One region of the Streptomyces sp. NPDC107471 genome, then DNA from elsewhere that is predicted to be linked to it. Evidence: predicted binding sites of a transcription regulator. Region 1 holds the regulator's gene; the other holds the start of a gene.
The links. The regulator HrcA, encoded in region 1, represses chaperone genes, less so after heat shock. The targets are predictions, from matches to a motif close to TTNGCACTCNGNNNNNCNGAGTGCNAA.

Region 1 (8,065 bases):
CGCCGTCGCCGTCGCGGTCGATCCACAGCTTGCCCGCGGTGCCGCCGCGGTACCGCTTCCACCAGGCGGCCTCCCGGCCCATGGGCGCGGACAGGAGCACGGTCGCCGGGCCGTGGGCGACATCGCCGACGGGGCCGTACGGCAGGGTGGTGCCGGGTCCGCCGTCGAGCGGGACGGTGCGGGCCCAACTGCGGCGCAGGCTCGCCTGGCCGTGGGTGGTGATCGCGAGGACCTCACCGTCCGGGGTCCAGCCGCGCACCTGGGTGCGGGCGCTGCCCCAGTGGGTCAGCCTTCTGGACGGTCCGCCGTCGACCGGGGCGATGTGCACCTCGGGGGCGCCGTCGCGGGCGGAGGTCCAGGCGACGGTGGTGCCGTCGGGTGAGATCCGGGGGTGGGTGACCGGCACGTTGTCCGCGCTGACCCGCCAGGCGCGCCCGCCGTCGAGCGGCGCGAGCCACACGTCGTCCTCGGCGGTGAAGGCCACCAACTCGCCCTGCAGATGCGGAAACCGGAGATATGCAGACGTCGCAGGCTGTGTCACCCGATCACCCTATGCACGGCCGGTCCCCCTGCACAGACGTTTCGATCACTTGCCGTCGGGCCAGCACTGCGGGTCGTTCTGGCACCAGATCGTCCTGGTGACGGTCACGGTGACGGTCGGGCCGTTCCGCCCGGGGTTGTTGACCGGGGGCGTGGGCGTGGCGGTGCAGTCGCCGAGGCCCTCGACGTGGAACCACTGCCTGCCGCCCACGGTGGCGGTGAGGTCCCCGCGCACACACGCGCCGCTGACGGTCCGGGTCACCTTGCCCTTGACGGTGATGTCCTTGCCGTCCCGCGTCTTTCCGTCGCAGTCGACGGTGGCGACCGTGTTGACACTGGCGCTCGGTGTCCGGCCGCTGTCGTCGTAGGAGGCCGTGCAGGTCAGCCAACTCACGTCGGCCTTCTGCCGGTTCAGCTCCTTGGTGGCCAACTGGTCGGTGGTGTAGGAGACGGTCGCGGAGCTGACCGCCCCGGCCGGGTCACAGGCGGCGACCCCGCCCACGGCCAGCACGACACCCCCGACCGCACCCGCCACTCGCACCCCGCGCGGCCGACGCCCTTCCCGCCTCAACGCCACCATGAAGGGCAGCCTGCCACCGCGTGCCGTCCGGCGGTAGGGCGCATACGGTCATCGAGCGCGCCGGTTGCGAGTGACCCGGCGTCGACGCGACCGCCGCCGGACGCCGGCCGGGCTGCTGCGAAACCCGCGTCGAGAAGTACCGTCAACCGCGCAGCAGCAGCCACTCCTGGAGTTCCACCAGGTTGCCCTCCGGGTCCTTGAGGTGGGCTGTGCGCATGCGGTCCGTCATGGGGGCGGGGCCCCGCAGCAGGGTGGCGCCGCGGGCGGTGATCTGCTCGCAGTAGGTGTCCAGGGCGTCGACGCGCAGGACCACCAGGGAGCGGTGACCGGTGGCCGTGTCGCCCAGTTCGCCGAGGACCTCCGCCATCATCGAGCGGTCCTGGAGCGCGATGCCCGCCGACCCGGTGGCGGGGCTGAACTTCTCGTACGGTCCCTGCGCCGCCCCCGACTGGGGCTTGAGGCCGAGGACCTCGGCGTAGAAGCGGTAGCAGGCGGCGAAGTCGGTGACCAGCAGGCGCACTTGGGCGAGTTCCACGGACGGTCTCCCAGGGGTCAGGACCAGCGGCCGGTGCGGCCGAGGAGCAGGGCGGTGGCCGCGGTCCCGGCGGTCGAGGTCCGCAGCACGGTCGGTCCGAGGACGTAGGGGCGCGCGCCCGCCTCCTCGAAGAGCGCCAACTCGTCCTTGGCGACGCCTCCTTCGGGGCCGACGACCAGCACGATCTCGCCCCGGTCGGGGAGTTGGGCGGTGGCCAGCGGCGCGCTGCCGCGTTCGAAGTCGGAGTGGAGGACGGCGGCGAAGTCGGCTTTGGCGAGAAGTGCGGCAACCTGCTTGGTGCTCGCCGCGTCCGCGACCTCCGGGAAGCGGACCCGGCGGGACTGCTTGCCGGCCTCGCGGGCGGTGGCCCGCCACTTGCCGAGCGCCTTCAGACCCCGGTCGCCCTTCCACTGGGTGATGCAGCGGGCCGCCTGCCAGGGCACGACGGCGTCGACGCCGACCTCCGTCATGGTCTCGACGGCGAGTTCACCCCGGTCGCCCTTGGGGAGCGCCTGGACGACGGTGATGCGGGGCTGCGCGAGCGGTTCCTCGCTCACCGAGCCGAGCCGGACGACCAGTCGGTCCTTGCCCTCGGCGGCGAGCACCTCGCAGTCGGCCCAGCGTCCGGCGCCGTCGGTGAGGATGACGTCCTCGCCTTGCTGGAGCCGCTTCACGGAGACGGCGTGGCGGCCTTCGGGGCCGTCGAGGACGTACCGTCCGCCGTCACCGGCGTCGAAGTGCTCGACCACGAACACCGGTGCGGTCATCGCAGGTCCCCCTTGCCCGACAACGCTGTCCTGGCGGCGTCGAGTTCGGCCGCGAGTATCTCCACGAGCTGCCCGGCGGGCGCTTCGCGTGCCAGCCGGTGACCCTGGCCCGCCCACAGCGCCATGCCCTGGGCGTCACCGGCCTTGGCGGCGGCCTTGCGGAGCGGGGCGGTCAGGTGGTGCACCTCGGGGTAGGCGGCGGGGGCGTACGGGCCGTGCTCGCGCAGGAATCGGTTGACCAGGCCACGGGCCGGTCTGCCGGAGAAGGCGCGGGTCAGCTCGGTACGGACGTAGAGGGGGTTGGTCAGCGCCTGCTTGTGCACCTCGTGGGCGCCGGACTCGTGCGCGGCGAGGAAGGCGGTGCCGAGCTGGGCCGCGCTCGCGCCGGCGGCGAGGACGGCGGCGATCTGGCTGCCGCGCATGATGCCGCCGGCGGCGACGACCGGAACGGTCACCGTCTCGCGGATCTGGGCGACCAGGGAGAGCAGTCCCAGACCGGAGTTGTCCTGCTCGGGCAGGTCGCGGTGGGTGCCCTGGTGTCCGCCGGCCTCGACGCCCTGCGCGATGACCCCGTCGGCGCCCGCGTACTGCACGGCGAGGGCCTCTTCGGGGGTGGTCGCGGTGACGAGGGTGAAGGTGCCGGCCCGGCGCAGTGCCTCCAGGGCGTCGCTGCTCGGGACGCCGAAGTGGAAGGAGACCACCGGCACGGGGTTGTCGAGGAGTACGGCGAGCTTGGCGTCGTACCCGTCGTCACGGCCGCTGTCGGGGTCGCCCAGCTCGGTGTCGTACCAGGTGGCCTCACCGGCGAGCTGGTGGGCGTAGACCTCCACCGCCGCGGCGTTGAGGGGCGCGGCGTTAGCCGCTCCGGTGGAGCCGGTGCTTGCACCGGGGTACTCGGGCTGGGGCAGGAAGAGGTTGACGCCGAAGGGCCGCTGGGTCAGCCCGCGCACCTGCTTGATCTCCTGGTACATCCCGTCGGCCGTCTTGTACCCGGCGGCGAGGAAGCCGAGCCCTCCCGCCTCGGACACGGCGGCGGCGAGCCGCGGCACGGAGACGCCGCCCGCCATGGGGGCCTGCACGATCGGATGAGGGAAGAGATCGGTCAGTGCGGAGGACATGACGGCATGTTGTCACGTCCTCCGGACAAGTCCGAATCCGACCTCGGGACGGCTCAGGTACGCCGGTCCCGACGCTCAGGTACGCCCGTTGAAAGCGTCCTTAAGCCGGGAGAACAACCCCTGCTGCCCAGGCTGGAACTGTCCCGTGGGACGCTCCTCGCCCCGCAGTTTCGCCAGCTCGCGCAGGAGGCGTTCCTGTTCCGGGTCCAGCTTGGTCGGGGTCTGGACCTCGACGTGGACGATGAGGTCGCCCCGGCCGCCGCCGCGCAGGTGCGTGACACCCCGGGCGTGCAGCGGGATCGACTGGCCGGACTGGGTGCCCGGGCGGATGTCGACCTCCTCCATGCCGTCGAGGGTCTCCAGCGGGACCTTGGTGCCGAGGGACGCCGCCGTCATCGGGATCGTCACCGTGCAGTGCAGGTCGTCGCCGCGCCGCTGGAACATCGGGTGCGGGAGTTCGTGGATCTCGACGTAGAGGTCACCGGCGGGACCGCCACCGGGACCGACCTCGCCCTCGCCCGCGAGCTGGATCCGCGTGCCGTTGTCCACACCGGCCGGGATCTTCACGGTCAGCGTGCGGCGCGAGCGGACCCGGCCGTCGCCGGCGCACTCCGGGCACGGGGTCGGGACGACGGTGCCGAAGCCCTGGCACTGCGGGCACGGGCGGGACGTCATGACCTGGCCCAGGAAGGACCGCGTCACCTGCGACACCTCACCGCGTCCGCGGCACATGTCGCACGTCTGGGCGGAGGTCCCGGGCGCCGCGCCCTCGCCGTTGCAGGTGGAGCAGACGATCGCCGTGTCGACCTGGATGTCCTTCGTGGTGCCGAAGGCCGCCTCGTCGAGCTCGATCTCCAGGCGGATCATCGCGTCCTGGCCGCGCCGGGTCCGCGAGCGCGGCCCCCGCTGCGAGGCCGTACCGAAGAACGCGTCCATGATGTCCGAGAAGTTCCCGAACCCGCCGGCCCCGAAGCCGCCCGCGCCACCGCCGCCGGCCTGCGAGAGCGGGTCGCCGCCGAGGTCGTAGACCTGCTTCTTCTGCGGGTCCGACAGCACCTCGTAAGCGGCGTTGATCTCCTTGAACCGCTCCTGGGTCTTCGGATCCGGGTTGACGTCCGGGTGCAGCTCGCGCGCGAGCCGACGGAACGCCTTCTTGATCTCATCCTGCGACGCGTCGCGGCGCACGCCGAGAACGGCGTAGTAGTCCGTGGCCACTTACGACTCCGCCAGGATCTGTCCGACGTACCGTGCCACTGCGCGTACCGCTCCCATCGTTCCCGGGTAATCCATGCGGGTCGGTCCGACCACGCCGAGCTTGGCGACTGCCTCGCCGCCCGAACCGTAGCCGACCGAGACCACGGAAGTGGAGTTGAGTCCCTCGTAGGCGTTCTCATGACCGATACGGACGGTCATGCCCGAATCCCCGGCCTCACCAAGGAGCTTGAGGAGGACGACCTGTTCCTCCAGGGCCTCCAGGACGGGCCGGATGGTGAGGGGAAAGTCATGTCCGAAGCGGGTGAGATTGGCGGTGCCGCCGATCATGAGCCGCTCCTCGTTCTCCTCGACGAGCGTCTCCAGGAGAGTGGAGAGCACTGTCGTGACCGTACCCCGGTCCTCGACGTCGAAGCCTTCGGGCAGGTCCTCGACGAGCCGCGGCACATCGGCGAACCGCCGCCCGGCGACCCGGCTGTTGAGCCGCGCCCGCAGATCGGCCAGCGAGGCCTCCCCGAAGGGGGCCGGGCAGTCGACCATGCGCTGCTCGACCCGGCCGGTGTCGGTGATCAGCACGAGCATCACGCGCGCGGGGGCCAGCGAGAGCAGCTCCACGTGCCGCACGGTCGAGCGGGTGAGGGAGGGGTACTGCACGACGGCGACCTGCCGGGTGAGCTGCGCGAGCAGCCGCACGGTCCGCGCCACGACGTCGTCGAGGTCCACGGCGCCGTCGAGGAAGTTCTGGATCGCGCGCCGCTCGGGCGCGGTCATCGGCTTGACGCCCGCCAGCTTGTCGACGAACAGCCGGTAGCCCTTGTCGGTCGGGATGCGCCCGGCGCTGGTGTGCGGCTGGGCGATGAAGCCCTCGTCCTCCAGGACCGCCATGTCGTTGCGGACGGTCGCCGGGGAGACGCCGAGGTTGTGCCGCTCGGTCAGGGCCTTCGACCCGACGGGCTCCTCGGTGCCGACGTAGTCCTGGACGATCGCGCGCAACACCTGAAGCCTGCGTTCACTCAGCATCGCGCACACCTCCAGAGGTCGTTCCCTTGGCACCTCGCCTGGCACTCTGTCCGTCCGAGTGCCAACGCTCCCGGGCCAGTGTACGGCGGTGGGGTGCTCCCAGGGCAAGGCTGGTCCTCGCACGACGGTCGTACGGCTAGCGTCGCGGTATGACGGTGACTTGGGAAGAGCTCGGGTGGGAGCGGGTCGCGACCGGGGTGGGGCGGTGCCGGCTGCCCACCTGGGACTGCACGGCGGGCCTGGTGATCGGCGAGGGCACGGCCCTCTTGGTCGACGCGGGCTCCGGCCTCGCGGAGGGCGCCCGGCTGCGCGCGCAGGCCGAGGAACTGGCCGGCCACCGTGTGACCCATCTCGCGCTCACCCACCCCCACTTCGACCATGTCTTCGGTGCGGCGGCGTTCCCGGGGGTGGAGGTGTTCGGCGCGGTGGGCGCGGAGACGGTGCTGGCGGGGCGGCTGGGCCGCGCGGAGCTGCGGGCGGACGCGGTGCGCAACGGACTGGACGCGGCGGTGGCCGACGAGGCGGTGGACGCCCTCGTCTCCCCCCGGCACCACGTCTCGGGCGAGTGGACGCTCGACCTCGGCGGCGGCCGCCAGGTCCTGCTGGCGAACGTCGGCCCGGGCCACACGGCCCACGACCTCGCCGTCCTCGTGCCCGGCGCCCCGGAGGTCGTCTTCTGCGGCGACCTGGTCGAGGAGTCCGGCGAACCGCAGGCGGGCCCCGACGCCATACCGCAGCACTGGCCGGCCGCGCTCGACCGGCTGCTGGAGCTGGGCGGCGAGGACGCGCTGTACGTGCCCGGTCACGGAGCGGTGGTGGACGCAGCCTTCGTACGGGCGCAGCGGGACGCGCTGGCGGAGCGTTTCGGCGTGTCGTGGTGATCCCCCGCGTGGTTCTCCTATCGTCATCCGAATGCGCCAGTACTCCGCCGACCTGACCCCTCCGTGGAAGAAGCCCAAGCCGGTGCCGGAGGTGCCCGCCGAGCCCGGCCTGGTGGTCGAGGAGCCCGGGACCGGCTTCTGCGGCGCGGTGATCCGCTGCGAGGCGGGCACGGTGACCCTGGAGGACCGCTTCGGCAAGCACCGGGCGTTCCCGCTGGAGCCCCGCGGTTTCCTCCTGGAGGGCCGGGTGGTGACCCTGGTCCGGCCTGCGGCCGCGTCTCCCGTACGGCCCTCCCGTACCGCGTCCGGCTCGGTGGCCGTCCCCGGCGCACGCGCACGCGTGGCCCGCGCCGGCCGCATCTACGTCGAGGGGCGGCACGACGCGGAACTGGTGGAGAAGGTCTGGGGCGACGACCTGCGCATCGAGGGCGTCGTCGTCGAGTACCTGGAGGGCGTGGACGACCTGCCGTCGATCGTGACCGAGTTCGCGCCGGGACCGGACGCCCGGCTCGGCGTCCTGGTCGACCACCTGCTGCCCGGCACGAAGGAGTGGCGCATCGCTCAGGAGATGACGAGCGAGCACGCGCTGGTCGTCGGCCACCCGTACATCGACATCTGGGAGGCGGTGAAGCCGTCCTCCCTGGGCATCGAGGCGTGGCCCCGGGTGCCGCACGGCCAGGACTGGAAGACCGGCGTGTGCAAGGCCCTGGGCTGGCCGTCGGAGAACACCGGCGCGGTGTGGCAGGCGATCCTGAAGCGGGTGGGGTCGTACAGGGACCTGGAGCCGGAACTGCTCGGCCGGGTGGAGGAACTGATCGACTTCGTCACGGCGCCTTAGCGGACGGGCGCCGGGCCCCTGAGGGCGACTGGCAGGGTATGCAAGCGACGGCCACCGCAACCCACCCAGGGGCGCGGGGAACTGCGCGACCAGCCAAGAGGCACCCGCAGCCGCCGGACAACACGGCCCCCACCCCAAGTGGGCGCTCAGTCCACCAGGTCCCGCACCACCGCGTCCGCCAGCAACCGCCCCCGAAGCGTCAACACGGCCCGCCCCTCCTCATAGGGCCGGGCCTCCAGCAGCCCCTCCCCCAGCGCCCGGCGAGAAGCGCTCAGCCCCTCCGCCCGCAGCAGCGACAACGGCACCCCCTCCCGCAGCCGCAGCTCCAGCAGGATCCGCTCCACCCGCCGGTCCTCGTCCGAGAGCAGCTCACGCCCGGCGCCCGGGGACCTCCCCGCGGCCAGCGCCGCCGCGTACGCCCCGGGATGCTTCACGTTCCACCACCGCACCCCGCCCACGTGCGAGTGCGCTCCCGGACCCGCTCCCCACCAGTCGGCGCCCCGCCAGTACAGCTCGTTGTGCAGACACCGGCCGGCCTCCGAGGTGGCCCAGTTGGAGACCTCGTACCAGTCGA
Region 2 (8,065 bases), on a different contig from region 1:
ATCCACACCATCACCGGGCGACGGGCCGCCGGGTCCGTGTCGGGGGTCCAGACGTTGACCGTCAGCCAGTCGTCACCGGTGGGCGTCGGCGGCCCCGCGGCCCGGCCCTGGAAGGCGGCCTCCTGCGGGGGCGGGGGGCCGAAGGCGTACGCCTCCCGGGTCCCCTCCCAGCCCCTGACGGGCCGTGGTGCCTGGAACCGCGCCTCGCCCACCGGCGGTTCGGCGAACGGGATTCCCCGGAAGACCACCAGTCCGTCCTCGGCGCGCCCGCGCACGGCACCGGCCGCGGTGCGCACTTCGAGACCCTCGGCTGACGTCATCGGTCGAACTCCTCACAGGTCGGGGCTGATGCGCCTCACTCCAGCCCACGCCCCTTGCCTGAGTCAACCAACCTGGGAGGCCCGTCCCGTCCGGCCACCGGCCACGCATGGAAGAAGCCCGCCCCACTCGTGTGGGACGGGCTTCGTCTTGAGCGCTGGGCAGGCCTTGCACCTGCATCTCCCCGCAGGAAGCGGGGCGTCTTTCCTTGGACCACCAACGCGTAGTCGACCGACGGGAGTTCACGTCGAGCGGCTCGTGATCAAGCATAGCGCACGAAAAGACCGGGGGCGGCCACCCCCTGTTCCCAGGAAGGGCCGCCCCCGGCAAAGGACGCTGATCAGCCGTCGGACCTCGCGGTCCGGGGTGATCAGAAGTCCATGTCGCCGCCCGGCATGCCGCCACCGGCGGGCGCGGCGGCCTTCTCCGGCTTGTCGGCGATGACGGCCTCGGTGGTGAGGAACAGCGCGGCGATGGAGGCGGCGTTCTGCAGGGCAGAGCGGGTCACCTTCGCCGGGTCGATGATGCCCTCGGCGATCATGTCGACGTACTCACCGGTCGCGGCGTTGAGGCCGTGGCCGACGGTGAGGTTGCGGACCTTCTCGACGACGACGCCACCCTCGAGACCACCGTTGACGGCGATCTGCTTGAGCGGGGCCTCCAGGGCGAGCTTCACGGCGTTGGCGCCGGTCGCCTCGTCACCCTCGAGCTCCAGCTTCTCGAAGACCTGGGAGGCCTGGAGCAGGGCCACGCCACCACCGGCGACGATGCCCTCCTCGACGGCCGCCTTGGCGTTGCGCACGGCGTCCTCGATGCGGTGCTTGCGCTCCTTGAGCTCGACCTCGGTCGCGGCACCGGCCTTGATGACGGCGACGCCACCGGCGAGCTTGGCCAGGCGCTCCTGGAGCTTCTCGCGGTCGTAGTCCGAGTCGCTGTTCTCGATCTCGGCGCGGATCTGGTTCACGCGGCCGTTGACCTGGTCCGAGGAACCGGCACCGTCGACGATGGTGGTCTCGTCCTTGGTGATGACGACCTTGCGGGCGCGGCCCAGGAGGTCCAGGGTCGCGTTCTCCAGCTTGAGGCCGACCTCCTCGGAGATGACCTCGCCGCCCGTGAGGATGGCGATGTCGCCGAGCATGGCCTTGCGGCGGTCACCGAAGCCCGGGGCCTTGACGGCGACGGACTTGAAGGTGCCACGGATCTTGTTGACGACCAGGGTCGACAGGGCCTCGCCCTCGACGTCCTCGGCGATGATCAGCAGCGGCTTGCCCGACTGCATGACCTTCTCCAGGAGCGGGAGCAGGTCCTTGACGGAGCCGATCTTGGAGTTGGCGATCAGGATGTAGGGGTCGTCGAGCGACGCCTCCATCCGCTCCATGTCGGTGGCGAAGTACGCCGAGATGTAGCCCTTGTCGAAGCGCATACCCTCGGTGAGCTCGAGCTCCAGACCGAAGGTCTGGGACTCCTCGACGGTGATGACGCCTTCCTTGCCGACCTTGTCCATCGCCTCGGCGATGAGCTCGCCGATCTGGGTGTCGGCGGCGGAGATGGAGGCCGTGGAGGCGATCTGCTCCTTGGTCTCGACATCCTTGGCCTGCTCGAGCAGGGCGGCGGAGACGGCCTCGACGGCCTTCTCGATACCGCGCTTGAGGGCCATGGGGTTGGCGCCGGCGGCTACGTTGCGCAGGCCTTCCTTGACCAGGGCCTGGGCGAGCACGGTCGCGGTGGTCGTACCGTCACCGGCGACGTCGTCCGTCTTCTTGGCGACTTCCTTGACCAGCTCGGCGCCGATCTTCTCGTACGGGTCCTCGAGCTCGATCTCCTTGGCGATGGAGACACCATCGTTGGTGATCGTGGGGGCGCCCCACTTCTTCTCGAGGACGACGTTGCGGCCCTTGGGGCCGAGCGTCACCTTGACGGCGTCCGCGAGCTGGTTCATGCCGCGCTCGAGGCCGCGCCGCGCCTCCTCGTCGAACGCGATGATCTTGGCCATGTGAAGTGGTCCCTCCAGGACTGGGGGTGATTCCTTCGGACCGCGCCCGCGCCCGCGACGGACGGCTCGCCGGCCTGTGGATCCTTGCCCCACAAGGCCTGCGGGCCTCACCGACCCGGTCCATCTTTGTCACTCTCACCTTCAGAGTGCTAACGCCAATGATTAGCACTCGGCATGGTCGAGTGCAAGCGCCTACCGAAGACCGGGATGCGTTCGGTCGTCGCGCCACTACCGGCCGACGGGGGCTGAGCGCGCAGTTCCCCGCGCCCCTGGGGAGGTTGCAGCCAGGCACCCAGGGGCGCGGGGAACTGCGCAAAACGCCCGCCCCCACCGAGCCCGCGGACGAAGTCGCGCCACCGTCGGAGACACATGCCGAAGGGCCCGTACCCATGACTCCCCATGGGGTACGAGCCCTTCGAAGAAGAACGAAGAACGACGCTGTTGTTACCCGGCGCGTGCTTCAGCCAGTCGCGAGACGAACCATGTCCGCCTGCGGCCCCTTCTGACCCTGCGAGATCTCGAACTCGACCCGCTGGCCCTCTTCAAGGGTGCGGTAGCCGTCCATCTGAATCGCGCTGTAGTGGACGAATACATCCGCACCACCGTCGACCGCGATGAAGCCGTACCCCTTCTCCGCGTTGAACCACTTGACGGTGCCCTGAGCCATGCCTAACTCCCCTATTACTGGCCCTTGCACGGACCCACACTTCGTGGATCCGGGTCAGACCTCACCCCCCACATGGTTGGGGGCGTGCGCCGGAACGCGTCGACCGCGGCTGAATGTATCTGTCCAACTGCCGTCTGCAACAGGTCAATCGGACGAGAATTCTGGACGGAAGGGGTCCGGAATGTAGTGAGAATTCGCCCGAATTCGGGGCAAGTCGGGCCCCATAAAAGGAGCATAAGACACAAAGAACCCACACACTTTGGCTACTTCTCGTCGCATCCGAAGTCGGAACTCATATGCGCCCGGCATGGAGGAAGCAGCAGCTTCCCCAACTGTACCGCGCTCAACCATAGAGAATTGCCCCCTCCGCTTCTCTCACGGAGGGGGCAATCGGATGAACACTCGGTAATTCCTGTTACCGAAGGTAATGACCAGTCATACGGTCACCCGCCGGCGACCGCCGGGATGATGGAGACACCGGCCCCGTCGGGCGTCGCCGTCTCCAGCCCCTGCTCGAACCGCACGTCGTCGTCGTTCACGTACACATTCACGAACCGCCGCAGTTGGCCCTGGTCGTCGAGAACACGCGCGGCGATACCGGTGTGGTTCTTCTCCAGATCGGCGATGACCTCGGCGAGGGTCCCACCCTCGGCCTGCACCTCGGCCTGGCCGCCGGTGTAGGTGCGCAGGATGGTGGGGATACGGACGGAAACGCTCATGATGAAAGACCTCCGGTCAGGTTAGGGACAACGACTACGCGAGGCCGGCCTCACGGAACGAATCCAGGTTGGGCCGAATCGTCGCCGTCAGCCCCGTACCCGCCACCGCGTCCAAGGTCTTCAGACCGTCACCCGTGTTCAGCACCACGGTCGTCAGCGAGGGATCCAGCAGCCCGTTCTCGATCAGCTTCCTGGTGACACCCACGGTCACCCCACCCGCGGTCTCCGCGAAGATGCCCTCGGTCCGCGCCAGCAGCTTGATGGCGTCCACGACCTGCTCGTCGTTGACGTCCTCCACCGCACCGCCGGTGCGCCGGGCGATGTCGAGCACGTACGGACCGTCCGCCGGGTTGCCGATGGCGAGGGACTTGGCGATGGTGTTCGGCTTCTGGGGGCGGACCACGTCGTGCCCGGCCTTGTAGGCGACGGACACCGGGCTGCACCCCTCCGCCTGGGCACCGAAGATCTTGTACGGCCTGTCCTCGACGAGCCCGAGCTTGATCAGCTCCTGGAGCCCCTTGTCGATCTTCGTGAGCTGCGAGCCGGAGGCGATCGGCACGACCAACTGGTCGGGGAGCTTCCAGCCGAGCTGCTCGCAGATCTCGTACGCCAGGGTCTTGGAGCCCTCCGCGTAGTACGGCCGCAGGTTGACGTTGACGAAGCCCCAGCCCTCGCCGGCCGGGTCGCCGATCAGCTCGGAGCAGAAGCGGTTCACGTCGTCGTAGTTGCCCTCGATGCCGACGAGCTCGCCGCCGTAGATCGCGGCCATGACGACCTTGCCCTGCTCCAGGTCTTGCGGGATGAACACGCAGGAACGGAAGCCGGCGCGGGCCGCGGCGGCGCCCACCGCACCGGCCAGGTTGCCGGTCGAGGAGCAGGAGAGCGTGGTGAAGCCGAAGGCGCGGGCGGCCTCCAGGGCCTGCGCGACGACGCGGTCCTTGAAGGAGTGCGTCGGGTTGCCGGAGTCGTCCTTGACGTACAGGCCGCCGGTCACGCCCAGTTCACGGGCGAGGTTGTCGGCCTTGACGAGCTGGGTCCAGCCGGGGTTGATGTTGGGCTTGTCCGCCACGTCCGCGGGGACGGGCAGCAGCGGGGCGTAGCGCCAGATGTTCGCGGGTCCCGCCTCGATCCGCTTGCGGAGCTCCTCGGTGTCGTAGGCCGAGAAGTCGTACGCGATCTCGAGCGGGCCGAAACACTCCTCACAGGCGAAGACCGGTCCGAGCGGGACGCGGTGGCCGCATTCGCGGCAGCTCAGCGCCGCGGCGGGACCCAGGTCGACGGAGTTCGTGGTGCTTGCAACAGTCTGCGCAGCCATGGAGGCGAGGCCCTTTCTCCTCATCTTCCTCACGACGCACTTCGCCGTGAGACGGATTTGGCACCTTCCCGAGTCGGGAGCCTCGCGGAGACGATCGTCAGTGATCGCTACGAGAGCCGACTGGAGGGTTGCCGGGGCTTCATCGGGCCGTATCCCTCTGCCCCTCTGGATGAGCGGTATGAAGTTGTGAGCGGTGGGCCACCCCGGACATGCGATGGTCACCCGCGTTGTTCAAGACTGTAACCGACGACCAGGACAGTTGAGATAGTCGTCCGAACGGCGAGATGGATCACACGCAGATCACACGAAGAGGAGCCGCGCACTGTGCTGAACGAAGTCGAGCGCTGGCTGGCGACCCGTTCCTGGTCCGTGGCTGATCGCCCGCTCCACCGGATCATGGCGGCGAAACGGGCCACGGGCCGGACGGTCAGTGTCGTCCTGCCGGCCCTCAACGAGGAGGCGACGGTCGGTGACATCGTCGCCGTGATCCGGCACGACCTCATGCGGCAGGTCCCGCTCGTCGACGAACTGGTCGTCGTCGACTCGGGCTCGACCGACCGCACCTCCCAGGTCGCCGCCGCGGCCGGCGCCCGGGTCGTCCACCGCGACGACATCCTGCCGCGCATCCCGGCCGTGCCCGGCAAGGGCGAGGTCCTGTGGCGCTCCCTGCTCGTCACCACCGGGGACATCGTCTGCTTCATCGACGCCGACCTTCAGGAGTTCTCCTCGGACTTCGTCTCCGGCATCGTCGGCCCGCTGCTCACCGACCCCGAGGTCGACCTGGTCAAGGGCATGTACGACCGTCCCCTGGGCGGCGCCGCCGGGCAGGGCGGCCGGGTCACCGAGCTCATGGCGCGCCCGCTGCTGAACATGCACTGGCCGCAGCTCGCCGGTTTCGTGCAGCCGCTGGGCGGCGAGTACGCGGCCCGGCGCTCGCTGCTGGAGCAGTTGCCGTTCCCCGTCGGCTACGGCGTCGAGCTGGGGATGCTGGTCGACGCCCTGCACCTGGTCGGTCTGGACGCGCTGGCCCAGGTCGACGTGGGGGTGCGCAGGCACCGGCACCAGGACGGGCAGGCGCTGGGCCGGATGTCCGCCGCGATCTACCGCACGGCCCAGCTCCGGCTGGCCCGCGGCCACTTGATCCGGCCCGCCCTCACCCAGTTCGAGCGGGGCCGGGAGGGCTTCGAGCCGCGTACCTACTCGGTGGACACCGAGGAGCGGCCGCCGATGACGGAGATCGCGGAGTACATGAAAAGGAAGGCGGCGTAGGAGCGCCCTTCCGGAGCGCTCCCAAGGGAACGTTTGAGCGGTTGCACCCCGGGCTAGATGTCGAGGCATGGCTCCCTCGCACAACGCTCACGTACTGGTCGCATCCAACCGGGGTCCGGTCTCCTACGAGGTCCAGGAAAACGGCGAGCTCAAAGCGAAGCGCGGCGGCGGCGGACTCGTCTCGGGACTGTCGGCGATCGGGCCGGAGGCCGACGCGCTGTGGGTGTGCTCGGCGCTCTCCGACGGCGACCGCGAGGCGGTACGGCAGGGGGTCGGCGAGGACGGCGTCCGCATGCTCGCGATCCCGGCCGACGTGCACGCGGACGCGTACAACGGCATCGCGAACTCGGTCCTGTGGTTCGTCCACCACCTGCTCTACCAGACCCCGCTGGAGCCGTCCTTCGACGCGGAGTTCCGGCGCCAGTGGGCGTCGTACGAGACGTACAACCGCGCCTTCGCCGAGGCCCTCGCACAGGAGGCGGCCGAGGGGGCGGCGGTCCTGGTGCAGGACTACCACCTGTGCCTGGTGCCGGGGATGCTCCGCGAGCTCCGCCCCGACCTGCGCATCGCGCACTTCTCGCACACGCCGTGGGCGCCGGTGGAGTACTTCCGGATGCTGCCGGACGACATCGCGGTCCAGCTCCTGCGGGGCATGCTGGGCGCCGACCGGCTCGGCTTCCTGACCCGCCGCTGGGCGGACGCCTTCACGGCCTGCGCCACCCAGTGCGCGGACGGGCTCGGCGAGACCCGGATCGGGGTGCACGGGCTGGGCGCGGACGCGGACTTCCTGCGCGCCCGCTCCCACGAGGCCGACGTCGAGGAGCGGATCGTCGGCCTGCGCGAGGAGATCGGCGCGGGCCGGAAGACGATCGTGCGGGTGGACCGGACGGAGCTGTCCAAGAACATCGTGCGCGGGCTGCACGCCTACCGGCGGCTGCTGGAGTCGCGGCCGGAGTGGCGGGAGCGGGTCGTGCACGTGGCGTTCGCGTATCCGTCGCGGCAGGACCTGGCGGTCTACCGGGACTACACGGCCGAGGTGCGGCGGGTGGCGGAGGAGATCAACGACACCTTCGGCACACCGGGCTGGACGCCGGTCCTGCTGAATCTGAAGGACGACTTCGCGCGCTCCCTCGCCGCGTACCGGCTGGCCGACGTGGCGCTGGTCAACCCCATCCGGGACGGCATGAACCTGGTCGCGAAGGAGGTGCCGGTGGTCTCCGACGAGGGCTGCGCGCTGGTGCTGTCGCGGGAGGCGGGGGCGTACGAGGAGCTGGGCGACGACGCGATCGTGGTGAACCCGTACGACGTGGAGCAGACGGCGGCCGCCCTGCACGAGGCGCTGACGATGCCGGCCCACGAGCGGGCCGAGGGCGCGAAGCGGCTGGCCGCGGCGGCGACGGCACTCCCGCCCGCCCAGTGGTTCCTGGACCAACTGAACGCGCTCCGCGCGCTGGACGGGTGAGCATGAACCTTCCCACGCCCCTCACGACCGCCGGCGAGGAGGGCCTGCGGGCCGTCCTCGCGGAACCGCGGCGGGCGGTGATCGGGCTCGACTTCGACGGGACGCTGGCGCCGATCGTGGCGGATCCCGAGAAGGCGGTCGCCCACCCCGACGCGGTGCCCGCGCTCGCGGTCCTCGCGCCGAAGGTGGCGTCCGTGGCGGTGATCACCGGCCGCCCGGCGGCGGTCGCGGTCCGCAACGGCGGTTTCGCCGAGGTCCCCGGCCTGGAGCACCTGACCGTGCTCGGCCACTACGGGGCGGAGCGCTGGGACGCGGCGACGGG

Region 2: groL (chaperonin GroEL) is a predicted target of HrcA. The motif match lies at 2,474-2,500, and genes of this name have one in related genera.

Annotation. Positions count from the first base shown of each region.
Region 1 is NZ_JBVJPC010000001.1:455,774-463,838, forward strand. Features, by position in the region: gene ACZ66S_RS02040 (S41 family peptidase) at 1-541, opposite strand, end outside; gene ACZ66S_RS02045 (hypothetical protein) at 587-1,120, opposite strand; gene ACZ66S_RS02050 (VOC family protein) at 1,263-1,655, opposite strand; gene ACZ66S_RS02055 (16S rRNA (uracil(1498)-N(3))-methyltransferase) at 1,673-2,422, opposite strand; gene ACZ66S_RS02060 (nitronate monooxygenase) at 2,419-3,540, opposite strand; gene dnaJ (molecular chaperone DnaJ) at 3,616-4,755, opposite strand; gene hrcA (heat-inducible transcriptional repressor HrcA) at 4,756-5,772, opposite strand; gene ACZ66S_RS02075 (MBL fold metallo-hydrolase) at 5,922-6,653, shown strand; gene ACZ66S_RS02080 (DUF3097 domain-containing protein) at 6,685-7,491, shown strand; gene hemW (radical SAM family heme chaperone HemW) at 7,638-8,065, opposite strand, start outside.
Region 2 is NZ_JBVJPC010000016.1:48,520-56,584, forward strand. Features, by position in the region: gene ACZ66S_RS37315 (carboxylesterase/lipase family protein) at 1-320, opposite strand, end outside; gene groL (chaperonin GroEL) at 689-2,311, opposite strand; gene ACZ66S_RS37325 (cold-shock protein) at 2,772-2,978, opposite strand; gene ACZ66S_RS37330 (MoaD/ThiS family protein) at 3,422-3,697, opposite strand; gene thrC (threonine synthase) at 3,732-5,012, opposite strand; SAM riboswitch class I at 5,030-5,188, opposite strand; gene ACZ66S_RS37340 (glucosyl-3-phosphoglycerate synthase) at 5,337-6,281, shown strand; gene ACZ66S_RS37345 (alpha,alpha-trehalose-phosphate synthase (UDP-forming)) at 6,349-7,743, shown strand; gene otsB (trehalose-phosphatase) at 7,746-8,065, shown strand, end outside.